3 regions of the Halomonas sp. WWR20 genome follow, and region 1 is predicted to be linked to each of the others. Evidence: predicted binding sites of a transcription regulator. Region 1 holds the regulator's gene; each other region holds the start of a gene.
The links. The regulator LexA, encoded in region 1, represses DNA repair genes until DNA is damaged. The targets are predictions, from matches to a motif close to TACTGTNTANNTANACAGTA.
Positions count from the first base shown of each region.

Region 2: recN (DNA repair protein RecN) is a predicted target of LexA. The motif match lies at 6,811-6,830, and genes of this name have one in related genera.
Region 3: recA (recombinase RecA) is a predicted target of LexA. The motif match lies at 5,813-5,832, and genes of this name have one in related genera.

Region 1 is NZ_JBTRHR010000001.1:199,387-209,364, reverse strand. Features, by position in the region: gene purU (formyltetrahydrofolate deformylase) at 69-923, shown strand; gene ACW4DH_RS00890 (energy-coupling factor ABC transporter permease) at 1,033-1,704, shown strand; gene dinB (DNA polymerase IV) at 1,729-2,775, opposite strand; gene lexA (transcriptional repressor LexA) at 2,786-3,430, opposite strand; gene ACW4DH_RS00875 (TetR/AcrR family transcriptional regulator) at 3,640-4,296, shown strand; gene ACW4DH_RS00870 (L,D-transpeptidase family protein) at 4,300-4,818, shown strand; gene nagZ (beta-N-acetylhexosaminidase) at 4,880-5,902, shown strand; gene ACW4DH_RS00860 (hypoxanthine-guanine phosphoribosyltransferase) at 6,104-6,685, shown strand; gene ACW4DH_RS00855 (S-methyl-5'-thioinosine phosphorylase) at 6,700-7,431, shown strand; gene ACW4DH_RS00850 (AMP-binding protein) at 7,502-9,208, opposite strand; gene ACW4DH_RS00845 (MerR family transcriptional regulator) at 9,298-9,732, opposite strand.
Region 2 is NZ_JBTRHR010000002.1:46,408-56,385, forward strand. Features, by position in the region: gene ACW4DH_RS03515 (esterase-like activity of phytase family protein) at 23-1,009, shown strand; gene ACW4DH_RS03520 (EamA family transporter) at 993-1,868, opposite strand; gene ACW4DH_RS03525 (LysE family translocator) at 1,951-2,577, opposite strand; gene dnaJ (molecular chaperone DnaJ) at 2,719-3,855, opposite strand; gene dnaK (molecular chaperone DnaK) at 3,955-5,883, opposite strand; gene grpE (nucleotide exchange factor GrpE) at 6,042-6,674, opposite strand; gene recN (DNA repair protein RecN) at 6,876-8,549, shown strand; gene fur (ferric iron uptake transcriptional regulator) at 8,667-9,122, opposite strand; gene ACW4DH_RS03555 (outer membrane protein assembly factor BamE) at 9,196-9,666, shown strand; gene ACW4DH_RS03560 (RnfH family protein) at 9,691-9,978, opposite strand, start outside.
Region 3 is NZ_JBTRHR010000007.1:48,544-58,521, forward strand. Features, by position in the region: gene ACW4DH_RS13795 (aspartate kinase) at 3-1,253, opposite strand; gene alaS (alanine--tRNA ligase) at 1,342-3,945, opposite strand; gene ACW4DH_RS13805 (regulatory protein RecX) at 4,206-4,676, opposite strand; gene recA (recombinase RecA) at 4,680-5,744, opposite strand; gene ACW4DH_RS13815 (CinA family protein) at 5,934-6,446, opposite strand; gene mutS (DNA mismatch repair protein MutS) at 6,589-9,159, shown strand; gene fdxA (ferredoxin FdxA) at 9,356-9,679, shown strand.

The DNA of each region.
Region 1 (9,978 bases):
GGTGTCGTGTGCGCGTCCTGATCGATGCCGCCGCGTGATGATCTCACTCCCTTTTATGGCGGTTTTGCATGTCTCATTCATATCGTTTGGTCGTTTCCTGCCCTGACCGGGTAGGTATTGTATCCCGGGTTTCAAGCTTCATCGCCAGTCATGGCGGTTGGATCACCGAGGCCAACCAGCACTCCGACCTGGCGACCGGACGTTTTTTCATGCGCTACGAGATCCAGGCCGCTTCCCTACGGCTGGATGCGGCAGGCGCGCGTGAGGCCTTTGCGCCCATCGCCGCGGAGTTCGAAATGGACTGGGCGTTGACCGATACCGCGCGTCGCAAGCGTATGGTGCTGTTGGTCTCGAAAGCCTCGCACTGCCTGGTGGACCTTCTCTATCGCTGGACCGCCGGAGAACTCGACGGCGACATCGTCGGCGTCATTTCCAACCATGACGATATGCGCTCCCTCGTGGAGTGGCATGGCGTACCCTATCACCATGTTCCGGTCAACGCCGACGACAAGCAGGCAGCCTTTGCCGATGTCGAGAGCCTGATCGATGCGCTTGAGGCAGACACGATCGTCCTGGCGCGGTACATGCAGATTCTGCCGCCAACGCTATGCCAGCGTTATGCCGGGAAAGTCATCAACATCCACCATAGCTTCCTGCCGTCATTTGCTGGCGCCAAGCCCTACCATCAAGCCTACGAGCGGGGCGTGAAACTCATCGGCGCTACCTGCCACTACGTGACCGAGGAACTCGATGCGGGGCCGATCATCGAACAGGACATCCATCGGGTTTCGCACTGCCATACGGCGGAGGATCTGGTGCGCTTCGGCCGCGATGTCGAAAAGACGGTACTGGCACGGGGCCTGCATTGGCATTTGCAGGACCGGGTCCTGATCCACGGCAACAAAACGGTGGTTTTTGCTTGAGTGCCATGATGCTCAGGTGGTTACGTAACGTGAGTGCGCCAGCAGGTAGCTGGATATAGGTGGCTTTGCGGCGTGCGTTAACCACAGTGGTATGGCAGCGAGGTAATGCATGTCTTTTTCGGCTACCGTGCTGGCGCCATGGAGCTTGGCGCTGGCGGCTCTGCTGGCCGTCGCGTCTCTGATGCTGGCGGGTTGGCAGGCACCGTGGCGCACCTTGGTACAACAGCGGGGACTGCAGCATCGGCTGTTGGGCGCCACGGTTTGCGCCTTGCTGCTCTGGCAGTTACGTGCCCAGGCGGTGGATTGGCTGACCCTGCACTTAATGCTTTCCACACTGCTGACCTTGGTCTTCGGCGCGCCTCTGGCATTACTCTCGCTTGCAGCCATCAACGTCGGCATGGTGCTGGTGGGGAAGGTCGAATGGTCGTTGCTGGGGGTCAACTATGTGGTCACCGCAGTGATACCGGTATTGATCGCACATGGTATATGGCGCGGTGTCGATCGCTTCCTGCCGAACAATTATTTCATCTACATTTTCCTTTGCGGTTTTTTCGGCGCCGCGCTCTCCTTACTGGGTACCGGGATTGGCGTCATAGTCTTTGCATGGCTTGGCAGCCATGATCCGACAGTGCATAGCCAAGTGCGAGAATATGCACTGTTCCTGCCCATGCTGCTGCCTTCCGAGGCGTTTATCAGCGGCATGTTGCTCAGCATCATGGCCGCCTATCATCCGGATTGGGTCCGTACTTTCGATGCCCATCGCTATCTCGATACCAAGTGATCCCTCGGCCTGATTTCGGCCAGTTCAGTCGAATAGACCCAACTGTCGCGTAGCGTCTTCCTGCACCAGCCTGACACCGACCCCGAGCAGTCGCACGGGACGTGCACCGCGCTGCCAGGCATTCTCCAGCAACGTCCAATATCTCTCGGGCTCGGGGAGAGCTCCGCTGCTTTCCAGCGTAGTGCTACTGAAGTTATCGAAACGGATCTTGACGAACAGCTTGTGAATGGCCGGATTGCCGTGACGTTGCAGGCGCGCGTTCAGTCGCTCGATGAGAGACGATAAGGCGTCTCGACAGGCATTCAGGTCGGGAAGGTCCTGGTGGAAGGTGGTTTCCGCGCTGACCGATTTGCGTTCACGCTCCACCTTGACGGGACGATCATCGACTCCTCGCGCCAGGTCGAAAAGCCGATAGCCGAACTTGCCAAAACGCTCCGTCAGTGCCGCCAGAGATCGGTGGCGCAGGTCCGTACAGGTGCGTATCCCCATGCCTTCGAGTTTCGCCGCCGTCGCAGGACCGACACCATGCAGTCGTTTGACTTCGAGCCGGCTGACGAAATCCTCCATGGCATCGGGTGTAATCACGAACAGCCCGTCGGGTTTTTCCCAATCGCTGGCGATCTTGGCAAGAAACTTGTTGGGGGCGACACCGACGGAAACGGTAATACCGGTGCGCGAGAGAACCTCCTGTTTCAGCCAACGGGCCATCCAGGTCCCGCTGCCATGCCAGCCGGTGACTTCGGAAACGTCGAGATAGGCTTCATCCAGCGAAAGCGGTTCGACCCAGGGCGTAAGCTGATGAAAAATACTCTGGATCTGAGCCGATACCTGGCGATATTTATCGAAGTCTGGTGGCAGGAGGGTCAACTCGGGGCATAGCCGCAGTGCCCTTGCCGTGGGCATCGCAGAATGAATGCCGAACGCACGGGCAGGGTAGTTGCAGGTCGCCACTACACCGCGTTGCGCGGGGCTGGCCCCGATAGCCAGAGGAACCCCGCTCAGGTGCGGAGCGTCACGCATTTCCACTGCCGCATAAAAGCAGTCGCAGTCGGCATGGAGAATCTTGCGCATCGTGCCAAGGTCAGTGCAGACCGCTACCGTCGCCGCCGCGGATCACACCGACCCCTAGACCTTCGATTTCCAGAGGCTGATGACGCAGATCGACTTCGATCGGGGCGAAATCGGAGTTCTCCGCCAGCAGCCAGACCTGGTGTCCCTCGCGCTTGAAGCGTTTTACCGTCACCTCGTCCTCGAGTCGTGCCACCACGATCTGGCCATTCTGCACACGCTGAGTGCGGTGCACGGCAAGCAGGTCGCCGTCGAAAATGCCGATATCCTTCATCGACAGTCCGCGCACCCGCAAGAGGTAGTCGGCACGCGGCGTGAAATAATCGGGCGGCAACGGGCAGTGACGGTCGATGTGAGCGGCAGCGAGAATCGGGCTCCCGGCGGCTACCTCACCGATAATGGGAAGTCCCTGATCATTGGTGGGGGCGGATGTGTCGAGCTCCGTGGCCGCTAGGCGAATACCCCGCGAAGTGCCGGGAATCATGCGAATCACGCCCTTGCGGTCGAGCGCCCGCAGATGTTCTTCCGCGGCGTTGGGAGAGCGGAATCCCAAGGCTCGCGCAATTTCAGCCCGCGTCGGAGGATAGCCGAATTCGTTTATCGTTTTGACGATGAAATCGTAGACGTTCTGCTGGCGAGGCGTGAGCGGGCGGGACATGCAACCTCCGCGGAGTTGTGTTGGGCTGGAAGTGTTCGGCTGTACAGTATGTGATTGTATCCAGTATTTCGGTGTCTGCAACTTCTTCCGTCAAAGCGGTCGTGCCGGCAGGCATGGAACGTTTAATCGTTGCCATTGTGAGTCAAAAGTTGTGCGCGTAGAATCATAGCGTTTAAAACAACTGTTTATGGCCGGAGCGAGGCATTCCCATGGCCCAAACTGATACCGTGACACGCATTCTGGATACCGCTGAAGTGCTGTTCGCCGAGCGCGGGTTTGCCGAAACTTCACTGCGCAATATCACTAGCAAGGCCAAGGTGAACCTGGCGGCGGTAAATTATCATTTCGGTTCCAAGAAGTCCCTGATCCAGGCGGTTTTCGCCCGCTATCTCGATCCCTTTACCCAACGTTTCCACGCCGCGCTGGATACTCTCGAGAGCCGCTACCCGGATGTGATTCCCTTGGAGGTCCTGCTGGAAACCATGGCACGTACCGTGCTTGAAGTGCCCGCCGAGCGTAACAGTCTGAAAACCTTCATGCGCCTGCTGGGGCTCGCCTATACTCAGGCACAAGGTCATCTGCGTCGTTACATCCAGGAGCACTACGGCAGTGTCTTCGCACGCTTTGCAGCGCTGGTACGTCGGGCGACGCCGGATCTGCCGGATGCCGAGCGCTTCTGGCGGCTTCATTTCATGCTGGGGTCGGTAATCTTCACGCTTTCCGGCCTGGATGCCTTACGCGATATCGCCGAGAAAGATTTCGGCGAGCATGTAAGCGTGCGGGAACTGATCCGCCGTCTGCGCCCGGTAGTGGTCGCGGGAATGACCGCACCCTTGCCGGATGCCGAAATCAAGCAGGTAAGCTAAGCGATGCGTACACCATGTCTGCAGCATTTGCCTCCCGAGCGGGGCGTGTGGCTGGAAATCGATGTCACGCATCAGCGGCTCAGCCTATGGCGGGGACGTGAAGTGTGCGCAGAGTATGCGGTGTCGACGGGTGCCGCAGGCGTGGGACAACGCGAAGGCAGCGGACAGACTCCGCTAGGCTGGCATTATGTCCGCGCGGCAATCGGGGCAGGCCAGCCCGTGGATAGTGTATTTCGCGGACGTCGCCCCACGGGAGAGATCTACACGACCGCTCTGGCGCAGGAGTATCCCCATCGGGACTGGATCCTGACGCGAATCCTGTGGCTGTGCGGTCTGGAGCGCGGTATGAATCGTGGGGGCGAGAATGACAGCCAGCGCCGCTACATTTACCTGCATGGCACTCCCCCCGACGAACCGATGGGGGTTGCTGCGTCCCATGGCTGTATCCGTCTGCGTAACGCGGCATTAATGGACGTCTTTGAACGGGCCGTGCCGGGAACCCCTGTCTGGTTGCATCTATAGTGCATTGTGATGGCTCGGCCGGGTCGATTAGAATCCCTTTTCATTTTCCAGGAACGTGACGATGACCCAACCTCTCGGCCCGGTGATGCTGGATCTGGAAGGCACCACCCTGACGCAGGACGAACGGCACTTGCTAGCGCGTCCCGAAGTCGGCGGCGTCATCCTGTTTGCACGCAACACGCAAAGCGCAGAACAGGTGCAGGAGTTGAGCCGTGCGGTACGCGAAATTCGCCCCGATATCCTGTTGGCAATCGACCAGGAAGGCGGTCGGGTGCAACGCCTGCGCGAGGGTGTGACCCGCCTGCCGCCAGCAGCTCGTTTCGGGGGACTGCACCGGGAATCGCCGGAAGAGGCGCTTGCCCTGGCTCAGGATGCAGGATGGCTGCTTGGCATGGAAATGGCCGCATGTGGGCTCGATCTGTCATTCGCGCCGGTGCTCGACATCGACGACAATGCCTCGCCCGCTATCGGTAATCGCAGCTTTGCCTCCGATCCTCAGGCGGTAAGCGCGCTGGCGGGCGCCTTCATCGAAGGTCTGCACGAAGCCGGCATGGTGGCGGTGGGAAAGCATTTCCCCGGCCATGGCGGGGTGAATGTCGACTCTCATCTGGCGCTGCCGGAAGATCCGCGTTCGCTTGACGAACTGCGTGCTCGCGACCTGGTGCCGTTTGCCGCCCTGGCGTCGCGCCTGGACGGCATAATGCCCGCCCATGTGGTGTTTTCGGCCTTCGACCGGCGTCCCGCCGGTTTCTCGCCGAGCTGGCTTGGGATGCTGCGCGAGGAGCTGGCCTTCAAGGGGGTGATCTTTTCCGACGACTTGTCGATGGCCGGCGCGCATGTTGCCGGCAGCCCCGCCGAGCGTGCCCTGGCCGCGTTGGCGGCGGGGTGCGACATGGTCCTGGTATGTAATGACCGCCAGGCCGCGGTAGAAGTGCTTGAGGCGTGCGAAGGAAGACCTTCCCGGCGGCTGGGTAAGCTGCGCTATGCCCGCGCCCGGCCGGGGCTGGAGACGCTGACGGCCCTGACGCGCTGGCGCCGTACGCATGCACGCCTGCAGGCCATGTCCGAAGAATCGCCTGAATAACGCGACGGCCCGGGCGCAATAGGGAGAGTCCCTATGATCTCTCTGGGATCCTCATGCCGACGTTGCGCAACGCGGGACAAGGCGCTAGGGTGCCGCAGGCGCAGCGGGCCTGTCATTGACCGTACCGCTTTCATCATCTTGGAGGCTCAGCGCCTGCCTGGGCGCTGAGCCTCCAGCCCAGCCGTGAAAATCAAGAGTCCGATGCCTAAACAAGCTTCTGCCGTTTGCCATGAATCGCTGGCCACCATGCGGGATGTCATGGCCCATGCCGATTGTCTGATCACCCAAGAGGAAGTGGAAGTTGCCCTGGATCGGATGGCGCAGTCCATTACCGCCAATCTGGGTGACAAGCTGCCGGTCTTTTATTGCGTCATGAACGGTGGCCTGATTACCACCGGCCATCTGTTGACGCGCCTGGGATTCCCGCTCGAAGTCGATTACCTGCACGCCACGCGTTATCGTGGCGGGCTACGCGGCGGCGAGTTGTTCTGGCGGGTATCGCCGGAAGTTCCCATGGCCAACCGGCATGTGGTCATCGTCGACGATATTCTCGACGAGGGTTCGACACTGGCGGCGATCCTCGAGTATTGCCGCGACGCCGGTGCGGCGAGTATTTCGACGGCGGTGCTGGTCGACAAGAACCATGATCGCAAGGCGGTTCCCGGCCTCAAGGCCGATTATTGCAGCCTGAAAGTCGCGGATCGCTACGTTTTCGGTTTCGGTATGGATTACAAGGGATACTGGCGCAATGCCCCGGGCATCTTTGCTCCGAAGGGGCTCTGAGGCGGGAGAGAACCATGCTGGCGATCATCGGCGGTGCGGGCCTGACCGAGATGCAGGGGCTGGAGGTCATCAAGCGGCATACCTCGGAAACACCGCTTGGCGCGGCCTCATCGGGCGTGATACATGGTGCGATGGGTGAAAGGGAGCTCCTGTTCCTGGCGCGCCACGGTCATCCTCATAAGCTGCCGCCGCACCGGGTCAATTACCGCGCCAATATCTGGGCACTGAAAAAAGCCGGGGCGACATGCATCGTCGGGATCAATGCGGCGGGCGGTATCGACCCGGCGTTGGGCCCCGGCACCCTGGTACTTCCCGATCAGCTGATCGACTATACGGTGGGGCGCGAATCGACCTATTTCGACGGACGCTACAAGCCGCTCAAATATGTCGATTTTTCCTGGCCCTACACGGTGTCGCTGCGCGAGGCGGTGCGTGATGCCGCGAGGCGGGCTGCGGAGCCCTTGCACGACGGGGGCGTATATGGCTGCACCCAGGGGCCGCGTCTGGAAACCGTGGCCGAAATCGCCCGTATGGCGCGCGATGGCTGCACACTGGTGGGAATGACGGGCATGCCCGAGGCGGTGTTGGCGCGTGAGCTGGATATTGCCTACGCCTGCCTGGCGCTAGTGGTCAACCCAGCGGCGGGTGTCGTCGAGCGCGAGATCTCCATGGTCGAGATCGAGGCGGCCCAGGCGGGGGGAGCCGAGCGTATCAGGCGTATCGTCAGCGCCATGCTTGAGGGGTAATACACTCATCCCCGCGTGTCGATCCCCACCGATCGTTCGGTGGGGATCGACACGCGGGGTAACGCGGCGGTTATTGTCCCCCGAGTTCATGAATTGCAACTTCGCGCATCTTGTATTTCTGGATCTTGCCGGTCACGGTCATGGGAAAGGTCTCGACGAACTTGACGTAACGTGGGATCTTGTAATGAGCGATTCTGTCGCGACAGAATTCACGCAGTTGCTCTTCGTCCAGACATTGGCCCGCGACAAGCTTGACCCAGGCCATCACTTCTTCGCCGTATTTCTCGTCGGGCACCCCGATGACCTGTACGTCGGATACTGCGGGATGAGTGTACAAAAAGTCCTCTACTTCACGGGGATAGATATTCTCTCCGCCGCGAATGATCATGTCCTTGATCCGCCCGGTAATAGCGACATAGCCCTCTGCATCCATTTCCGCGAGATCGCCAGTGTGCATCCAGCCGGCGTCGTCGATGGCCTTGGCCGTTGCCTGCGGATTCTCCCAGTACCCCAGCATGACACTGTAGCCGCGCGTGCACAGCTCGCCTTTCGCGCCTCGGGCGACCACCGCGCCGGTCACGGGGTCGACCAGCTTGACTTCGAGATGGGGATGAATGGTGCCCACGGTGGTGACCCGTTTTTCCAGCGGTGCGTCGGTCTGTGTCTGTAGGCTCACCGGACTGGTTTCCGTCATGCCGTAGCAGATGCTCACCTCTTGCATGTGCATCTTGTCGATGACCTGGCGCATGACTTCGATGGGACAGATGGAGCCGGCCATGATGCCGGTCCGCAGGCTGGAAAGATCGAAATGTGAAAATCGCGGATGTTCCAGTTCGGCGATGAACATGGTCGGCACTCCGTAGAGCGCCGTGGCCCTTTCTTCGGCTACCGCAGTCAGCGTGGCCAACGGGTCGAAACCGGCGTCAGGGTAGATCATCGCTGCGCCATGGGTCATGCAGCCCAGGTTACCCATTACCATGCCGAAACAGTGATACAGCGGTACGGGAATGACCATGCGGTCTTCGCAGGTCAGGCCGATGCGCTCACCGACGAAGAAGCCGTTGTTGAGAATGTTGTGATGCGAGAGGGTGGCCCCTTTGGGCGCACCGGTGGTGCCCGAGGTGTACTGGATATTGATGGGGTCGTCGAACTGCAGGCTGGCCTGTAGTTCGGCAAGATATGAGGCGCTCACTGCGTCGGAATGGGACTGCAGCGACTCCCACGTCCACATGCCGGGACGTGCCATGGCGGGATCGAGACAGATCAAGCGCTTGAGATGGGGAAGATGCGCGCTGGCAAATTCACGAGGCGAGCCGGCGTCGATTTCCGGCGCCAGCTCGGCAAGCATGGCGACGTAATCGGCCTGTTTGAAACCGCCTTGCAGTACCAGCGTTGACGCCCCGGACTGGCTGAGCGCGTACTCCAGCTCATGGACCCGATAACTGGGATTGATATTGACCAGTATGGCGCCCAGTTTGGCGGTCGCGAACTGAATGATCGACCATTCTGCACAGTTGGGCGCCCAGATGCCGACGCGATCGCCTTTGGCGACGCCGATCGCCAGCAGCGCCCGGGCCGTTTGGTCGACGGCGTGCTTGAACTCAAACCAGGTGTAGCGAATCCCCTGGTGGCGACTGATCAGCGCATCGCGGTCGCCGTGACGTACGACGATCTCATCGAAGCAGTCACCCACCGTTTGACCCTTCAGCGGCGTCTCACTGACGCCGCTGACATAGCTGAGGCCTTGAGCGGGGATAGTGGGGGTGTGGGGTGTCATCTCAACTCCTGTCTTGTCGTTATGGTGGGTGCAGGGCACCAGAGTTCAGAGCTGTTCGAGCTTGTATCAAGAAAGCCACTGCGCCGAGATCAGCTGGGCAGGCGTTCCTGTTCCAGACGGGCCAGCGCATCTTGACAACGGCCTTCGACGTCTTCCAGCTCGCGCTGCATCACGTGGATGTCTTCCAGTTGTTGCGCCAACCCCTGGCGCTTGTCGGCGAGAATATCGAGCATGCGTTTGAGCTGGCGGGCATCGCCGTCGTGTTCGTCATCGTAGAGCCCAATGACTTCACGAATTTCAGCCAGGGAGAATCCCAGCCGCTTCCCCCGCAGCGTCAGCTTGAGGCGAACGCGATCTTTTTCATGATAGATGCGAGTCTGCCCCTGACGCTCGGGAGCCAGCAGTCCCTCCTGCTCGTAGAAGCGGATCGTCCGGGCTGTAACGTCAAATCGCCTGGCGAGTTCGCCGATGGAATAGGTGCGGCGGGACGGGGTGCCGCCAACGGTGCGAGTAGGGGATGGCATGAGAGACGGTCCTTGAATGGGTCGGCCACGGCACTAGGCCACCAGCCTCAGACTAGAGGAGGTTTACGTTAACGTAAAGCAGGCGGGCATAAACAGTATGTGCAGGAGTGAAGACGTGGCGCCAGCAGCCTTGCAAGCTGGATAAGGGGCGGCGGCTAAAAATAGATACTAAGTTCAATATCATCAACAGGACGGACCAAGGCAAGGTTTCAATCTTGATGAAAGACTCATATACCTGCAGAGAGA
Region 2 (9,978 bases), on a different contig from region 1:
TTGCACTAGGCTGGATAACAGCTTGTTTGCATTCGCCTTCCTGGAGACTTTATCGGGCATGCCGCGTCTACTCTTCTGCTGTCTGCTGGCCGCCCTGAGCGGCTGCACTGCGGTTCCCCGCCAGACCTCTCTGGCGTCAAACACACTGCTGGAGTCCACCTCTCATCTGCATTGGTGCGGCACGCTGGCGCTGCCCGGCAAATGGCACAACGAGACTCCGGCAGGCGGCCTGTCGGCACTGGGTTGGGACCACGACGAGTCTCTGCTCTACATGTTATCCGACCGCGGCTGGCTGCATCGCGCCCGACTCGAATTCCGCGGCGGCAAGCTGGTGGGTCTGGAGCCCCTGGAAACCTATGCCCTGCGCGGTGCCGACAATGCGCTGCTTGGCTCGCCGGACAATGACGCCGAATCGTTGCTCCTGCAGCGAGCGGACAACGGGATTCGCGGCGATACTACGCTATTGATCGGTTTCGAGCAGAACGCACGCCTCCAGCGCTTTCTTCCCGATGGCAGTCCACGCGGAAACGCCATGACGCCTCCCGGCCTGCGCGGCGCCCAATCCAACGGCGGCCTGGAGGCGCTAGGCCGGCATGGTCGCGAAGGCGTGATTGCCGGCCTCGAACATCCCCCGCAAGGCATGGCCGAAGGCACGACACGGCTATTCGCGCTGGCCAGCGGCGCCGAATGGACCTATCCCCTAGCCGATGCCTACCACAGCGGCCTTACCGCGCTGGAGATACTCGACGACGATCTGCTCGCCCTGGAGCGCGCCTATGCTCCGCCGGCCTCGCTGACCATTACGCTGCGCCGTGTCAGCCTGGGCGCCAACGGCGATCTCACCGTCAAGACGTTGGCTCGGCTGGAGACGGGTGCAGGCTGGTCGGTGGACAACTTCGAAGGGCTGACACGTTTGGCCGACAATCGCTACTTGATGGTCAGCGACGACAATTTCAGCCTGCTGCAGAAGACCCTGTTGAGCTGTTTCGAGGTTACGTCCGACGGCTGAGGGTATCCCGTCGCAGCAACAGAGCGATGGCAGTCACCACCAGCAAGCTGCCGGGCAGCCATACCCAGTCGATCCGCTGCGGATGCTGGGCGAACAGCAGCAGCATCGAGACGAACGGCACGAGATAACCATAGGCGGTTACCGCCGCCGGGGTCAGCGCGGCTGTGGCCCGCTGCTGCAGCCAGAACGTCAGGGCACTGGAAAACAGACCCAGATATACCAGCAGCAGGCCATCCAGAAGCGTCATGCGCCGCAGTGCCGCCGTCGTTTCTACCCCCATGCCCAACAGACCAATCAGTCCGCCGCCCAACAGCAGGCTCCAGAAGGTACGCTGAGCCGCGGAATTCGGCAGCCAACGGCGTGCCAACCCCCATTTGGTCAGCACCGGATAAAACGCCGAGGCCACGCAACCGGCAAAGAACACCCCTTCTCCGCGACCCAAGTGCAAGGCGGCGAGGTTACCCCCCGACTCGGCCCAGGCCAGCCCCAGCGCCCCAAGCGCACCCAACCCCAGAATCCCCAACAATCCCCAGGCGCGCTGCTCCACACGCAGCGCCAACCCCAAACAATACGCCATCAACGGCACACTGACGAAGAGCGTCGACATGCTCAACGCACTGGCCCGATGCGCGGCCCAGAACATCGCCCCAAAGAAGCCCGCCAGGCACGCTCCCATCGCGACGTACAACCCCAGCCCGCGAGCTCCCGGCCAGGCCCCAGCCTCGTGAAATGCCAAAGGCGCCAGCGCCGCCGAGGCGATGGCAAAGCGTATGGCCGTGAGCAACATTGGTGGCAGCCCCTCGCTCAGCAGCCCCACCGCCGGAAAGGAAAACCCCACCAACAGCGCCCATATCAGCATGCCGGCATGAGCCCGCCGCACGGGGGGCGGAGCATTATCTTTCCTCGAAGGTCTTCGTCCCGCCGGCAACGCCGCCTCCTGCCTACCGCGAGGCATTCAGCAACCCATGCATTCCCAACCCGGCCAGCAATCCGCCTCCCAGGCGCTGCACCAGGCGTGATGAGCCTTGCTGACCCTGCAGCCACTTGCGCAGCGGCACCGCCAGCAGTACCACGACCACGTCCGCCGAGGAGAACAGGAAGTTGGTGGCAATCCCCAGCCACAGCAATTGCCAGGCAACCGGCATGGAAGCTTCAGGCTGTACGAACTGCGGCAGGAAGGCGACGAAGAATAACGCCGTCTTGGGATTGAAGACTTCGACGATGATGCTATCGCGCAGGGCGTGGCGCGCATGACGGCTGACCGCCGATGACGCCTCCGCCTCTGCGGCCCCCAGGCCCAGACGCCAAATGCGCCAACCGGCCCACAGCAGATAGACGCCCCCGACAACCTTCATCGCTACATAAGCCGGCGGTACCGCTGCAAATAGCGCGGCCAGACCAAGCGACGCGGCCACAACGTGTGCGTAACATCCCAGGTGCACGCCAAGCACTGCCAGCCATCCCGCCCTGCGACCCCGGGCCAGTGTCTGTGCAGCGGTGTAGAGCATGGCGGGCCCAGGCAAGAATGCGAAGCCCAACGCGGCGATGACAAAAGTCCATGAATTCAAACTCGGCACTCCCTAGCAAAAGCTCCCTGAACAAAGCAGCGTACTTCACCGATTGCCGATTCACCACTGGCAGGCGCCAAATGCAAAAGCCCCGAGACCGTGTGGCCCCGAGGCTCTTCATTTTCAGGCAGGAAGCGCTTCTTACGGCTTCATATCCTCGAAGAACTTCTTTACGCCATCGAACCAGCCATCCTTCTTTGGCGAATGGCTGTTGCTTCCGCTCAGGCTGTCCTGGAGCTGACGCATCAGGTCTTTCTGATGCTCGGTCAGGTTGACCGGAGTTTCCAGCACCACCTTGCACAACAGATCGCCCGCCGGGCCGCCGCGCACCGGCTTGACGCCCTTGCCGCGCAGACGGAACAGCTTGCCGGTCTGGGTTTCGGGCGGGATCTTGAGCTTGACCCGGCCTTCCAGCGTAGGGACTTCCAGCTCGCCACCCAGGGCGGCATCGACGAAGTTGATCGGCACTTCGCAGTGCAGATGACGGCCGTCACGCTCGAATATGGCGTGCGGCTTGATTGCCACCTGAACGTAGAGATCGCCGGGAGGCCCGCCATTGATGCCGGCTTCGCCCTCGTTGTTGAGGCGAATGCGATCCCCGGTATCCACCCCGGCGGGAATCTTCACCGACAGGGTGCGTGTCTCGCGCACGCGGCCTTCGCCGTGACACTTGCGGCACGGCACCTTGATGACCTCGCCCCGCCCATGACAGCTTGGACAGGTCTGCTGTACGGCAAAGAAGCCTTGCTGCATGCGCACCTGCCCCATGCCATGACAGGTCGGGCAGGTATCCTTGCTCGAGCCGGGCTCGGCGCCATGGCCATCGCAGTGCTCGCACTCGACATGGCGCGGCACACGGATATCGACGGTAGTGCCGGTCACCGCATTTTCGAGATCGAGCTCGAGGTTATAGCGCAAATCCGAGCCACGCTGCGGCGCATTCGGGCTGCGCCGGCCACCGGCACCGCCGAAGATATCGCCGAACACATCGCCGAAAATATCGCTGAAGCCACCGGCCCCGGCCCCTGCGCCGAACCCACCGCCCGCCTGACCATCCACGCCGGCATGGCCGAACTGGTCATAGGCCGCGCGCTTTTCGTCGTCGGACAGGACTTCATAAGCTTCGGACACCTCGCGGAACTTCTCCGCTGCAGTGTCATCGCCCGGATTGCGATCCGGGTGGAATTTCTGGGCGAGACGACGATAAGATTTCTTGATCTCTTTCGAATCAGCGCCGCGCTCGACACCCAGTACTTCGTAATAGTCACGCTTGGACATGGATCGGTCCGCCTCCGTGTCTGAACCTCGGAAACAGCGACGCGGGAGTCATCTTGGCCCCCGCGCCGCCGGCTTCCGTGGTAACGTCAGACGTCCTGGTTACTGCTTCTTCTGGTCGTCGTTGACTTCTTCGTATTCTGCGTCAACCACGTCGTCTTCCTTCTTCTCGCCGGCTTCGGCCTGCCCTTCGCCCGGCTGAGCGCCATCGCTCTGCTCGGCATACATCTTCTGGGCCAGTGCGCCGGAAGCTTCGGTCAGCGCGTCGAGCTTGGCCTGGATGACCTGCTGATCGTCACCCTTCAACGCCTCCTCGAGTTCGCTGATCGCAGACTCGATCTTCTCCTTATCGCCGGCATCGGCCTTGTCGCCGGCCTCGGTCAGAGTCTTGCGCGCCGCGTGGATCATGCCGTCGGCCTGGTTACGCAGCTGGACCAGTTCCTCGAATTTCTTGTCCTCGTCAGCATGCGCTTCGGCATCGCGGACCATCTGTTCGATTTCTTCATCGGACAGACCGGAAGAGGCCTTGATGACGATCGACTGTTCCTTGCCGGTCGCCTTGTCCTTGGCGGACACATTCAGGATACCGTTGGCATCCAGATCGAAAGCGACCTCGATCTGCGGCACACCACGCGGCGCCGGCGGAATGTCGGCCAGATCGAAGCGGCCCAGCGACTTGTTCTGACCGGACTGCTTACGCTCACCCTGCAGTACGTGAATGGTCACGGCCGTCTGGTTGTCGTCCGCGGTCGAGAAGGTCTGGGTCTTCTTGGTCGGGATGGTAGTGTTCTTCTCGATCAGCGGCGTCATCACGCCACCCAAGGTCTCGATACCCAGGGTCAGCGGAGTAACGTCAAGCAGCAGCACGTCCTTGACATCGCCACCCAGCACACCGCCCTGAATGGCGGCACCGATGGCCACGGCTTCATCCGGGTTGACGTCCTTGCGCGCATCCTTGCCGAAGAATTCCGCAACCTTCTTTTGCACCATCGGCATGCGCGTCTGACCGCCGACCAGAATCACGTCGTCGATCTCGGAAGAGGACAGCCCGGCGTCGGCCATCGCAGTCTTGCACGGACCGAGGGAGCGCTGCACCAGATCCTCGACCAGCGACTCGAGCTTGGCACGGGTAATCTTGACGTTCAGGTGCTTGGGACCGGTGTTGTCCGCCGTAATATACGGCAGGTTGACTTCGGTCTGCTGGGCGCTGGACAGCTCGATCTTGGCCTTCTCGGCGGCTTCCTTGAGGCGCTGCATGGCCAGGGAATCACCGGACAGGTCGATGCCGCTGTCCTGCTTGAACTGGCTGACCAGATAGTCGATCAGCTTGAGATCGAAATCTTCACCGCCCAGGAAAGTGTCGCCGTTGGTGGCCAGTACCTCGAACTGGGTCTCGCCATCGACATCGGCCACCTCGATGATCGAGATATCGAAGGTACCACCGCCCAGGTCGTAGACGGCAATGGTCTTGTCGCCACGCGACTTGTCCATGCCGTAGGCCAGCGCGGCCGCTGTCGGCTCATTGATGATGCGCTTGACTTCAAGACCGGCGATACGTCCGGCATCCTTGGTCGCCTGACGCTGGGAGTCGTTGAAATAGGCCGGTACGGTGATGACCGCTTCTGTGACTTCCTCGCCCAGGTAGTCCTCGGCGGTTTTCTTCATCTTCTTGAGCACTTCGGCGCTGATCTGCGGCGGAGCGAGCTTCTTGCCCTTCACCTCGATCCAGGCATCGCCATTGTCGGCTTCGGCGATACCGTAGGGCACCATCTTGATGTCCTTCTGGACCACGTCATCCTTGAACTTGCGCCCGATCAGTCGCTTGACGGCGTACAGCGTATTGGTCGGGTTGGTGACCGCCTGGCGCTTGGCCGCCTGACCGACCAGCGTCTCGCCATCGTCGGTATAGGCGATAATGGAAGGTGTCGTACGGCCGCCTTCAGCGTTCTCGATTACCTTGGCACTGTCGCCATCGAGTACGGCGACACAGGAGTTGGTGGTTCCCAAATCGATGCCAATAATGCGTCCCATGAGAATACCTCGAAATCGTTGCTTGCCTGTTCATTGCGGCCTGCGCCGCCTGCTTGTCATCTATGTGGGGGCGCAGCGGATCCTTTCAAGGGCTTCCGTCGCGTCCCGCTGGGAAAGTTTCATCAACCGGGTGTGACGAAACTTTCAAGGGCGCCCCATCAACTCGCGGCTTGACTGACCACAACCATCGCCGGGCGCACCAGGCGACCATTGAGCAGATAGCCCTTCTGCATCACGTCCATCACTGTATTCGGATCCAGCTCGGGGTTGGGCACCATGGCCATCGCCTCGTGGTACTGCGGGTCGAACGGTTCGCCCTGCGGCTCCACCGGCTCGACGCCAAACTTGCCCAGCACATCGAGCTGCAGCTTGAGCGTCATGGCGACCCCTTCGCGATGCACCTCGCTGGCCTCTTCGCCCATGGCGTCCAGCGCCTTCTCCAGGCTGTCGACTACCGGCAGTAGCTCCTTGACGAACTTCTCCAGCGCGAACTTGCGCGCCTTTTCCACGTCCTGCTCGGCACGCCGGCGCACGTTCTGCGCTTCGGCCGCCGCACGAATGGCTTGATCCTTGGCGTCGGCCAGCGACTGCTCGAGCTCTTCGACGCGCGCCGCCAGCGTTTCCGCCTCGGGGTTCACCATGATGCCGTCATCGACTTCGGCCTGCTCGGCCGCTCTAAGCGTGTCCTCCAATTCGCCCTCTAGCGCCTCGTCGTCGAGCGATTGCGGCTCGTCGTCACGCGCAGGCGGGACCGCTTCTTCATCGGTGGGAGTCTGGGGATCTTTGGTCATGTGCAATCTCCTGAAATCATGAAACGGCCCACGGGCCGCGATTAGCAAAGAGTTGCCCCTTATATGGGGATGCCAATAACGATCTCAAGCCGCAAGTACAGATGTTACCCATGGGGAATTGAAGCAGGTGTCGCCCTACTGTATAAACAGCCAGAACAGAGGCGCCGACACCCACCGGCGCGAGACATGCCGGAGGTAGCCATGCTGATACAGCTTGCGATTCGCGATTTCGCCATCGTCGACGCGCTCGACCTGGACCTGCGCAGCGGTATGACGGCGATTACCGGAGAAACCGGTGCCGGTAAATCGATCCTGCTCGGCGCACTGGGATTGTGCCTGGGCGAGCGCGCCGATGCCGGGAGCGTACGCCACGGTCGCGACCGCGCCGACCTCACCGCCCGCTTCGACATCACTCGGCTGCCGAACGCCCGCGCCTGGCTGGAATCCCGCGAGCTGCCCACCGAAGACTGCCTGCTGCGGCGTACGGTATCCGCCAACGGCCGCTCCAAGGCTTGGATCAATGGTCAACCCAGCACCGTGGCCGACCTCAAGGCGCTGGGCGAGAATCTCATCGAGATCCATAGCCAGCATGCTCATCAGACACTGCTCCACGAAGACATGCACCTACGCCTGCTGGATGATTTCGCCGGACATTCCCAGGCTGTTACGGAGCTGCAGGATGGTTTCCGGCACTGGCAGGCGCTACGGCGCAAGCTCAAGCGCCTGGCCGAAGATGGCGATGAGCTGCAGGCCCGGCGGCAACTGCTGCGCTACCAGGTCGAGGAACTGGATCAGCTGGGCCTGGGCGAGGAGGAACTGAGCGGCCTCGAGCAGGAACAGGAACAACTCGCCCACGCCGAGGAATTGATCACCGAGGCTCAGTTTGCGGCGGAGTGCTGCGATAACGACGAAGGCGGAGCACTGCATCTGTTGACACAGGCGATGACCCGCCTGTCGCAACTGCCGGGTAGCGAGCATGGCGCCTTGGCCAACGCGCTGGGCATGCTCGGCGATGCTCAGATCCAGGTCGAGGAGGCGGCACGCGAGCTGCACCGCTTTGCCGAGAATACCGAGCTCGACCCCCAACGCCTGCTTGAGGTGGAATCGCGTCTCGCCGAAGTCCACCGCATCGCCCGCAAGCACCACGTCATGCCCGAGGAACTGGTCGAACTTCACCAGCGCTTGCGCGATGAACTCGTCGGACTGGAAAGCGGCGACCATGACCTGGAAGCCCTGACGGCTGAAGTCGAGGCCCTGCGTGACAATTATCGCTTGCGTGCGCGTGCGATCAGTGCCGCCCGCTGCGAAGCCGCCACTGCCTTTGGCCGGGAGGTTCAGGACCAGTTGGCGTTCCTGGCCATGGGCAAGGCGACCTTCGAAGTCGAGGTGGAAAGCCGAAACGCCCCTCAACCCAACGGCCTGGATCAGGTGCGCTTTCTCATCAGCGCCAACCCGGGGCAGCCGCCACGCCCTCTGGCCAAGGTCGCCTCGGGTGGCGAGCTGTCACGCATCAGCCTGGCCATTCAGGTGGTCGCGGCTATCCATTCGACCATTCCCACGCTGGTCTTCGATGAAGTCGATGTCGGCATTTCGGGGGCTACCGCAGAGATTGTCGGGCAAATGCTGCGCCGGCTCGGCTCTCAGGGGCAGGTCATGACCGTGACACATCTGCCGCAAGTCGCCGCCCAGGCCCATCAGCACCTGCACATCGAAAAGCAGGTGCATGACGACACAACCCTGACCCAGATGGCACTACTCGATACTTCCGGCAGGGTGCGTGAACTCGCGCGCATGCTGGGCGGCGTTCACCTCTCCGACCGCACCCTGGCCCATGCCCGCGAGATGCTGGACGCCAGTCAGCATGCACACCACTGACGGCTGAAGCCAGCGCGGGACAAACAGCTCAAGGACGCAAAAAAGCCACGGACGGAACGTCGTGGCTTTTTCTTCAAAAGTAGCGTGCTAAAAAGCAGCGTTTATCACCGATAGCGACTAGCGACGATGACCACCACCTTCCTGGCGGCGGGTCGCTGTCGAGCCCTTGGGGCGTACGTAAAGTACCAGCGCATGATCGACCAGCTCAAAACCCCGCTCTTCGGCGAGTTCACGTTGGCGACGCTCGATTTCAGCATCGTAGAACTCGACCACTTCCCCGGTCTCCAAGCACAGCATATGATCATGGTGCTCTTCCTGGGACATTTCGAATACCGCATGACCACCGTCGAAGTTGTGACGGACGACGAGACCCGCTGCCTCGAACTGCGTCAGCACGCGATAGACGGTTGCCAGGCCCACATCCTCGCCTGCATCCAAAAGCGCCTTGTAGACGTCTTCAGCGCTCATGTGCAGGTCTTCTTCGCGAGTCGCCTCCAGGATTTGCAGTATCTTGACTCGGGGCAAGGTGACCTTTAGACCTACCTTGCGTAATTCCTGGTTTCTATCGGCCATAGTTGCTCTTCGCAGTAACTTGTTGAGTCGGGTATGATCGACCAAAGCAAACGATAGTGAAAGATAGGCGCAAATGCAAAATCTGATTAAAACAGTGACTTTTTCCGTTGCCCTGACCCTGGTCAGCGGCTGTAGCTACTTCGGCGTGTATAAGCGCGACTTGCCCCAAGGCAACCTGATAACTCAGGACATGCTGGAACAGCTCAAACCCGGAATGACCCGTGAACAAGTGCAGTACATCATGGGCAGTCCTTTACTGGAGACCCCGTTCGCCCGCGATCAGTGGGACTACGTCTTCTATCTCGACGAGGCGTATGGCGGCACCGTGCAGAAAAGAGTGACGCTAAGCTTTCAGGGAGAGCGTCTAGCCGATATCAGCAAGTCCGGCGATATCGACGCAGACGTGGAAATGACCTCCGATACCGGCCCCGGCCCGGCGACGGAAACCACCGACGCGCTGCCCAACCTGATCCCCAGCGGCCCCTCCAATGCCCCGCGTGGCGGAGCGCCTTCCAGTACGCCGACCGACAGTGAACTGCCCTGAAGCCTTGGGCCTGAAACCCTCGAATCAGGCCTTGTGGCTGATCCGAGCGGCGCGCTCGGCGCGTGCCTGCTTGGGGTCAATCTTCAGTGGCCGGTAGACCTCGACACGGTCGCCGGCACTCAGCGTGTATGCCTCGGGATCACGCAGCAGTTTACCGAAAACCCCTAAGTTCGCCCGTTCGAACAGCGTCGCTGGCAAATCGGGAAAATATCCCGGCAAGCCAGCACGTTCCACGGCCTCGCGAGCGGTAGTCCCCGGCGGCACGTGCAGCGGCACGATCCGCTGCCGGTCAGGCAAGGCAAACGCCACCTC
Region 3 (9,978 bases), on a different contig from region 1:
TTTTAGTCGCCTTGAATAGTGTCATTATCGAGACCGAAAGCGCTGTGCAGTGCGCGTACCGCCAACTCCATGGTCTTTTGATCAATAACGACCGAAATCTTGATTTCTGAAGTCGAAACCATGCGGATGTTGATGTTTTCCTGAGCCAGCACACGGAACATTTTCGACGCCACCCCGGCATGTGAGCGCATGCCCACCCCCACCAGCGACACCTTGGCGATATTGTCATCACCGCGCAGTTCGCCGCCTCCCAGGTCAGGAATCACTTGCTCCTTGAGGATCCTCATGGTCTGCTTGTAATCGCCCTTGGCCACCGTAAAGGTGAAATCGGTATAGTCACCGGCCGGCGCGACGTTCTGGACAATCATGTCGACTTCGATATTGGCGTCGGCGATGGGGCCCAGAATGCGCGAGGCAACGCCCGGCACGTCCGGCGTGTTGAGCAGGGTCAACTTGGCTTCGTTGGAGGTAAAGGCAATACCGGAAATCAGCGGTTCTTCCATGGAATCCTCTTCTTCATCAGCGTCAGCGACGATCAGGGTGCCCGGGCCATCCTCGAAACTGGACAGCACACGCAGGGGAACATTGTACTTGCCGGCGAACTCCACCGCGCGGATCTGCAATACCTTGGAGCCCAGGCTGGCCAGCTCGAGCATCTCTTCCACGGTGATGCTCTCGAGACGCTGCGCCTTCGAGCAGACCCGCGGGTCGGTGGTATACACGCCATCCACATCGGTGTAGATCTGGCATTCGTCGGCCTTGAGCGCCGCCGCCAGCGCAACGCCGGTGGTATCCGAGCCGCCGCGACCCAACGTGGTGATGTTGCCTTCGTCGTCGACTCCCTGGAATCCGGCCACGACCACGACCTGACCTTCGGCGAGATCCTGGCGCAGATCATCGGTCTCGATGCGCTGGATGCGGGCCTTGGTGTGTGCACTGTCGGTCTGAATGCCGACCTGCGCACCGGTATACGAGGTCGCCGGCACGCCCAGCTTCTGCAATGCCATGGCCAGCAGCGAAATCGTCACCTGCTCGCCGGTGGACACCAGCATGTCCATTTCACGCGGCGTCGGCTCGTCATTGATCTGTCCGGCCAGTTCGATGAGCCGGTTGGTTTCGCCACTCATGGCGGAAACCACAACCACGATCTGGTGACCATCGTCGCGGAATCGCTTGACCTTCTCGGCAACCGCCTTGATGCGCTCCACCGAGCCCACCGACGTGCCGCCAAACTTCTGAACGTATAGCGCCATAGGGGTATCCGTAGTTGGATGAATGTTATGTCCGTATCGCTGATGTGAAAAAGGGTCGAGGGTTGCCCTGCTCGACCCTTGAAAGAGCTTAGTGTAGCTGAGACTCGACCCATGCCGGCACGCTCTCGAGTGCTGCCGGCAAGGCCGCGGCATCGCTGCCGCCCGCCTGCGCCATGTCCGCCCGGCCCCCACCCTTGCCACCGACCTGCGCGGCCACGTGGTTGACCAGGTCGCCCGCCCTGATACGACCGGTCAGGTCCTGGGTGACACCGGCAATCAGGCTGACCTTGTCGCCCTCGCCGACGCCTAGCACCAGCACTCCGGAACCGAGTTTCTGCTTGAGCTGGTCCATCAGGCCGCGCAGCTCCTTGCCCGAGACGCCCTCGACCTGTTTGGCCAGTACCTTGATGCCCGCCACCTCGCGCGCCTCGGCAAGCATGTCGCTGCCTGCGGCACTGGCCAGCTTGGCCTTCAAGCGCTCCAGCTCCTTCTCGAGGCCGCGGTTGCGCTCCAGCAACGCCTCGACGCGCTCCTCGACCTGCTCGGGCTTGGCTTTCAGCCGCTCGCCAATGCGTGCCACCCGCGCTTCCTGGTCACGGAAATATGCCAGCGCGCTATCGCCGGTGACCGCCTCGATACGCCGTACACCTGCCGCGATGCCGGTCTCGGCAAGAATGTGAAAACAACCGATATCGCCGCTGCGGGCCACGTGGGTGCCGCCACACAACTCGATGGAGAAATCATCTGCACCAATGGTCAATACCCGGACACGATCGGCATACTTGGCCTCGAACAGCGCCTTGGCGCCTCTGGCTTTGGCTTCGTCGAGCGTCATCTGCTCGACCGTGGTCGCGGCGTTGAGCAGGATCTGCTGATTGACGATCGCCTCGACCTGCTCGAGCTGCTCCGGCGTCATGGCCTCGAAATGGCTGAAGTCGAAACGCAGGCGCTCCGCACTCACCAGCGAGCCCTTCTGCTGGACGTGTTCGCCGAGTACGCGCTTGAGTGCCTCGTGCATCAGGTGCGTGGCCGAATGGTTGCGCATGGTCGCGGCGCGCAGGCTGGCATCCACCTGCGGCGTGACGTGGCTACCGACGTCCAGAGTGCCGGAGACCAGCACCCCGTGATGCAGGTGATGTCCACCCTGCTTCTGGGTGTCGGTAACCTGGAAGCGGCCGGACTCGGCCTCGAGATAGCCGGTATCGCCCGCCTGGCCGCCGGACTCGCCATAGAAGGGCGTACGATCGAGTACCACAATGCCCCGCTGCCCTTCCTCAAGCGCGGCCAGGGCATTACCGTTTTCATCGACCATGGCGGTGATGCGCGCCGCGTCATCGAGTTGCTCGTAACCGGTGAACGTCGTCTCACCCTCCAGCTCCAGCCCGGCGGTATAATCGGCGCCGAACTGACTGGCCGCCCGGGCACGCTCACGCTGTGCCTGGAGTTCGCGTTGAAAGCCGACTTCATCGAGCGTCACGCCGCGCTCACGGCACACATCGGCGGTCAGGTCGAAGGGAAAGCCATAGGTATCGTAGAGCTTGAATACCGTCTCGCCCGACAGCACGTCACCGGTGAGTTCCGTGAGCGCCGCATCCAGCAGCCCCATGCCGTGATCCAACGTCCGGGCGAACTGCTGCTCTTCCTTGAGCAGTACCTTCTCGATCTGCTCGCGGGCGCGACGCAGTTCCGGGTAGGCCTCGCCCATCTCGGCATCCAGAGCGGCGACGAGCTTGTGGAAAAACGGCTCGCTGGCGCCCAGCTTGTGACCGTGGCGCACGGCACGCCGAACGATACGGCGCAGCACGTAGCCGCGCCCCTCGTTGGAGGGCAGGACGCCATCGACGATCAAGAAGGCGCAGGAGCGAATGTGATCGGCGATGACGCGCAACGACGGCGTGGCGATATCGTCATGACCGATAATCTCGGCAGCGGCCTTGAGCAGGTTCTCGAACAGGTCGATTTCGTAGTTGGAGTGCACGCCCTGCATGACCGCGGCAACGCGTTCCAATCCCATGCCGGTGTCGATCGACGGCTTGGGCAAGGGGTTCAGATTCCCCGCGCTGTCGCGATCGAATTGCATGAACACCAGATTCCAGATCTCGATGTAGCGATCGCCATCCTCGTCGGGGCTGCCAGGAGGCCCGCCGAAAACCTCGGGGCCGTGATCGAAGAAGATCTCGGAAGACGGCCCGCAGGGGCCGGTATCGCCCATCTGCCAGAAGTTGTCCTCGTCGAGCCTGGAGAAACGCTCGGGGTCGATGCCCACCTCATCCTTCCAGATGCGCTCGGCCTCATCGTCACTGACGTGCACGGTGACCCACAGTTTCTCCTTGGGCAGTCCCAGCGTCTCGGTCAGGAAGCGCCAGGCGAAACGGATGGCGTCGCGCTTGAAGTAATCGCCGAAACTGAAGTTACCCAGCATTTCGAAGAACGTGTGGTGGCGTGCGGTATAGCCGACGTTGTCCAGGTCATTGTGCTTGCCACCGGCACGTACGCAGCGCTGGGCTGACGTTGCGCGCACATAGGGGCGCGGGTCGCGGCCGAGGAACACGTCCTTGAACGGTACCATGCCGGCGTTGGTGAACAGCAGCGTCGGATCGTTGCCCGGCACCAGCGAGCTCGACGGTACGATGGTGTGCCCCTGCTCCTCGAAGAAGGTCAGAAAGGCCTGTCTGATGTCTGCGCTTTTCATAGAAAATCCGTGGCGGTGTTGGGGCACTGCGGGCACGCAGTTCTTCCCTGCGGCTTACGGGGCAAAACACCGAAGAAATGATGGCGGCCCTGCACCCTGAGCCGTCGCAAAGCGCATTAGTATAACGCGTTCAGCGAGGGACTAAAGAGGAGGCGCAGTGCGAAACACTCCCGAGGGAGGGCAAGAGAGGGTATCGGCATGGCCGACCCCCGTAAGGAAAAGCGAGAGAGCGGCAGCGGACTCAGGGTATCGGGATAGGCTTACTGCCAGGCATGTTCAAGTGCGTAACGGACCTGCGCGAAGTCGAAGCCGCGCCCGGCCAGAAAGCGCTCGCGGCGCGCACGTTCGCGCGGCTCGCCACCGGGGCCGGCAAACCGCTTGGCAAGGGTTTCGCACGCCAGCGAGTGCCAGTCGATCTCCCCGGACGACTGGGCGTTATCGAGTGCGTTGCGTGCCAGTTCACGCTCGATGCCGCGCTCATTGAGCTCGGCACGGATCTTCATCGGCCCCTGCCCGCGCGCCACTCGCGAGCGCACGAAGACCTCGGCGAAGCGCGCGTCGGATTGCAGGCCTTCGTCGGCCAGCGCATCCAACGCTTCGCTCAGCGTCTCGGCGTCATGCCCCTTGGCGGCCAAGCGTCGTTCCAGCTCGGCGCGAGAGTACTCGCGCCGGGCCAGCAGGCGGATGGCATCGTCACGCGGCGGCGATTCCGGTGCATTGCGATCCTTCATGGCTTACAACAGCGTGTCGTCACCCAGATCCTCGGTTTCGGCAGGCTCAGCTTCACTCTTGTCCTTGGTCTCCAGCGTAGCCAAAAGCTGCGCGCGGATCTGAGTCTCGATCTCTTCCATGATCGCCGGGTTGTCCTCGAGGAACTGCGCGGCATTGGCCTTGCCTTGGCCGATCTTGTTGCCCTGATAGCTGTACCAGGCACCCGCCTTGTCGACCAACTTGCACTGCACGCCGAGGTCGACCACTTCACCGGCATGGTAGATGCCCTTGCCGTAGAGGATCTGGAACTCGGCCTGACGGAACGGCGGCGCCACCTTGTTCTTGACCACCTTGACGCGGGTTTCGTTACCGGTGACCTCATCGCCCTGCTTGACCGACCCGGTGCGGCGGATATCCAGGCGCACACTGGCATAGAACTTCAGCGCGTTACCGCCGGTGGTGGTTTCGGGACTGCCGAACATCACGCCGATCTTCATGCGGATCTGGTTGATGAACACCACCATGCAGTTGGCATTCTTGATATTGCCGGTGATCTTGCGCAGCGCCTGAGACATCAGACGCGCCTGCAGGCCGACGTGGGAATCGCCCATCTCGCCTTCGATTTCCGCGCGTGGCGTCAGTGCCGCCACCGAATCGATGATGATCACGTCGACACCGCCGGAACGCACCAGCATGTCGCAGATTTCCAGGGCCTGCTCACCGGTATCCGGCTGCGAGACCAGCAGGTCGTCGAGGTTGACGCCCAGCTTCTCGGCGTAGCTCGGGTCCAGCGCATGTTCGGCATCGATGAAGGCACAGGTCTTGCCCTGCTTCTGCGCCTGCGCTATGACCGAAAGGGTCAGCGTGGTCTTGCCCGAGGATTCCGGCCCGAAGATCTCGACGACGCGGCCCAGCGGCAGCCCCCCGATGCCCAATGCGATATCCAGCCCCAATGAACCGGTGGATACCGAAGGCATGATGACCCGCGGCGTATCGCCAAGGCGCATTACGGTGCCCTTGCCGAACTGACGCTCGATCTGGGACAGTGCCGCATTGAGAGCTTTGGAACGGTTATCGTCCTGTGCCATGAACGTCTCCTGTGAGGACATGAAAAGAGAGACGCAGCACACCGGCCGGTCTCGATACTGCGAAAAAATACTGTATGACTAGACAGTATTATGACGAAAAAATTCCTCGCCGCCTATAGCAAAGGCCCATGTCTGAACGAGAGATTCACGCCTCTCGTATAAGCTGCTGAATTTACTGAGCCGCCCCCATCACGAGGCCTCCAGCTGCCGCACCAAGCCGGCTAGAGCCATGCGTACCGCCTGTTCACGCACCGCCTGCCGATCCCCGGCAAAACACTGGCAAAGCGTGTCCTGTGCCGAGGCGTTACCCCAAGCGAACCAGACCGTTCCCACCGGCTTGTCGGCACTGCCGCCTCCCGGCCCGGCGACGCCGCTCACCGCCACGCCCAGCGCCGCGCCGCTTTCCCGACAGGCTCCCGCTACCATGGCCGCCACCGTCTCACGACTGACCGCGCCATGCGTGGCCAGGATCGATTCGCTCACCCCCAGCAGGCGCGTCTTGGCGGCGTTGGCATAGGTCACATAGCCGGTTTCGAAATAACCCGAGCTGCCGGCAATTGCGGTAATGGCGCTGGCGACACCGCCGCCGGTACACGACTCGGCCGTGGTCACCGCCACGCCACGCGCCAGACAGGCGCGTGCGAGCCGCTGGCTGAGAATAACGGGATCGAGACTGACCAGTGCGTCGGGAATCGCAGGCATGCATGGCTCCAATAAGGCGGAAACTGTGTCGAGGCGCCGTCGGCAAAATCGTTATCCGGCATCGCCAGCCTCCTGACGATGGCCCCCTGAGCGCGTAGAATAGTGCCATTCGCAACTGTTTGCAGACCCGACAAGGATGCGCATGGCACAGGCCACCGCGACTCAGCATACGCCGATGATGGCGCAGTATCTCAAAATCAAGCGCGAGCACCCCGATGTCCTGCTCTTCTATCGCATGGGGGACTTCTATGAGCTGTTCTTTGACGACGCCAAGCGTGCTGCCCAACTGCTCGATATCACCCTGACCAGTCGTGGTCAATCGGCAGGCAAACCGATTCCCATGGCCGGCGTTCCCTATCATAGCGCCGAAGGTTACCTGGCGCGCCTGGTCAAGACCGGTGAATCGGTAGCCATCTGCGAACAGATCGGCGACCCGGCCACGGCCAAGGGCCCCGTCGAGCGTCAGGTAGTGCGTATCGTCACGCCTGGAACGCTGCATGACGAGGCCCTGCTCGACGCACGCCGCGACAATCTGCTGGTCGCGCTGCACGCCCAGGGCGAGCACTGGGGACTGGCTTGGCTGGAGCTCTCCAGCGGCCACTTCAGTGTGCTCGAAGTCGAAAGCGATGCCGACATGCTGGCCGAGATCCATCGTCTGGCCCCGGCGGAATTGCTCGCCGCGGAGAGTCTCGACCTGCCCGCGCCTCTGGCCGAGCGGGCGGGACTCAAGCGTCAGAGCGACTGGCTGTTCGACTGCGAAACCGCCGAGCGCCTGTTGTGCGATCAGTTCGGCGTCGCCGATCTTCGCGGCTTTGGCTGCGCGCACCTCACCCGCGCCATCACCGCGGCCGGCGTGCTGCTGGATTACGTCCGCGACACCCAGCGCTCCCAGCTTCCCCACGTCACGGTACTGACCGTGGAAGCGCGTGACGAGTCGGTGGTCATCGACGCCGCCAGCCGGCGCAATCTCGAGATCGATATCAACCTCGGCGGTGGCAGTGAAAACACCCTGGCCAGTGTCCTCGACACTACCGCCACCGCGATGGGCTCGCGCCTGCTCAAGCGCTGGTTGAACCGGCCGTTGCGCGACAGGACGCAGGTGAACGCCCGCCAGGCCGCCGTACAGCTGTTGATCGACAGCGATCACTACCTGACGATCCGCGACGACCTCAAGCAGATCGGTGATATCGAGCGCATTCTGGCACGCGTCGCCCTACGCAGCGCCCGGCCGCGGGATCTCGCCCGCCTGCGCGACGCGCTGGTCGCCCTGCCCGGCCTGCAGCAGAACCTGGCGGGCCTGGAGGAGGGTTCCGTTCTCGATGAGCTGCGTCGGCATATTCGCCCCTATCCCGAGCTGGCCGATACGCTGGTACGCGCCCTGTTCGAGAGCCCGCCGGTAGTGATTCGCGAAGGCGGCGTGATCGCCGACGGTTTCGATGCCGAGCTCGACGAATACCGCGGCCTGGCAGAGCATGCCGGAGACTATCTGGTCGAGCTCGAAAGTCGCGAACGCGCCCGGACCGGCCTCGCCGGACTCAAGGTCGGCTTCAATCGGGTACACGGCTATTTCATCGAGATTCCCCGGGCCCAGGCACGTGAAGTGCCTGCCGATTATATCCGTCGTCAGACGCTGAAAAACGCCGAGCGCTTCATCATTCCCGAACTCAAGGAGTTCGAGGACAAGGCACTGTCCGCCAAATCGCGCGCCCTGGCACGCGAGAAGTTGCTCTATGAAGCGCTGATCGACACGCTGAATGCCGACCTGCACACATTGCAGGCCACCGGCCGAGCGCTGGCGACGCTCGACGTGCTGGCTGCCTTCGCCGAGCGCGCCCTGTCCCTGGATCTGGTTCGCCCCCAGCTCAACGACACTACGGGCTTATGCATCCGCGGCGGACGCCATCCGGTAGTCGAACAGGTCAGTACCCACCCGTTCGTGCCCAACGACCTGCACCTCGACGATCATCGCCGCATGCTGGTGATCACCGGCCCCAACATGGGCGGCAAATCCACCTACATGCGCCAGGCGGCGTTGATCGTGCTGCTCGCCTATACCGGCAGCTTCGTGCCCGCCGATAGCGCCGAGATCGGGCCAGTGGATCGCATCTTCACGCGCATCGGCTCCTCGGACGACCTGGCCGGCGGACGCTCCACCTTCATGGTCGAGATGACCGAAACCGCCAGCATTTTGCATAATGCCACGGCCGAAAGTCTGGTACTGATGGACGAAATCGGCCGCGGCACCAGCACCTTCGACGGTCTGTCGCTGGCCTGGGCGAGCGCCGAGCATCTGACCCGCACCCGCGCGTTCACGCTGTTCGCCACGCACTATTTCGAGATGACCGCGCTGGCCGAACACGCCGACGGTGTGGCCAACGTGCACCTGACCGCCGCCGAACATCAGGACGGCATCGTCTTCATGCATCGCGTGGAGGAGGGTCCCGCCAGTCAGAGCTATGGCCTGCAGGTCGCCCAACTGGCCGGCGTCCCGCAGAGCGTCATCCAACGCGCCCGGGAGAAGCTCGCAGGCCTCGAACAGCAGGAAGTGCATCAGACGCTGCATGCCCCGAAAGCGGCGAACGTCCCTCAGCAGGCCGACCTGTTCGCCGCCACCCCGCATCCGGTCGTGGATGCCCTGATGCAGTTGGATCTCGACAGTCTGGCGCCTCGCGAGGCTCTGGAGCTGCTATATGCATGGCGCACGCAGTGCTAAGAGACGGCCAACACGGCGGGCCGGGCCCATGGTGCGGCGGAGATTGACGGCACGGCTTGCCGTGCAGTAACGGAGGCGACTAGAATGTGTCGCCATTAGAATGGCTGCTTATAAAGCGGCCGAAGCTTATAACCTTGTGACCCACCTGGCCAGTCCTGCCCAAGTGTGGAGGTTATCGTGATTCCCGGGAGGCACCATGACATTCGTCGTCACCGAAAACTGTATCCGCTGCAAATACACCGACTGCGTCGAAGTCTGCCCGGTGGACTGCTTCTATGAAGGCCCCAATTTTCTGGTGATTCACCCCGATGAGTGTATCGATTGCGCTCTGTGCGAGCCGGAGTGCCCCGCCGAGGCCATCTACTCGGAGGATGAACTGCCGGACGGACAGCAGGACTTTATCGAGATCAATGCCGAACTTGCCGAGGTATGGCCCAATATCACCGAGAAGAAAGACCCATTGCCCGAAGCCGAAGAGTGGGATGGCAAGGACGGCAAGAAAGAATATCTGGAACGCTGATCGCTCGCGGGGGATTGTATCGAATCGCTTCGCCCCAAAGGCTGCCCAAGAAGGGCAGCCTTTGGGTTAAGTGCCACATGCAAAAATAAGGCGACCCCATGGGTCGCCCGGCTTCCAGCCAATCCTCGGGCACTTCCCGTTGCCCACACTCCTGAGGGTACCTTCCCTGCCTGGAAGCCACACCCTGTTGCACCAAGCGCACCGTGTTCTATGCCGTCGCATCCTGCTCTACGTTGCAGACAGATTTCCTGCGTTTCCTGGATGCGATTCTCACGGAACCGAGCGTTATCGACAAGATG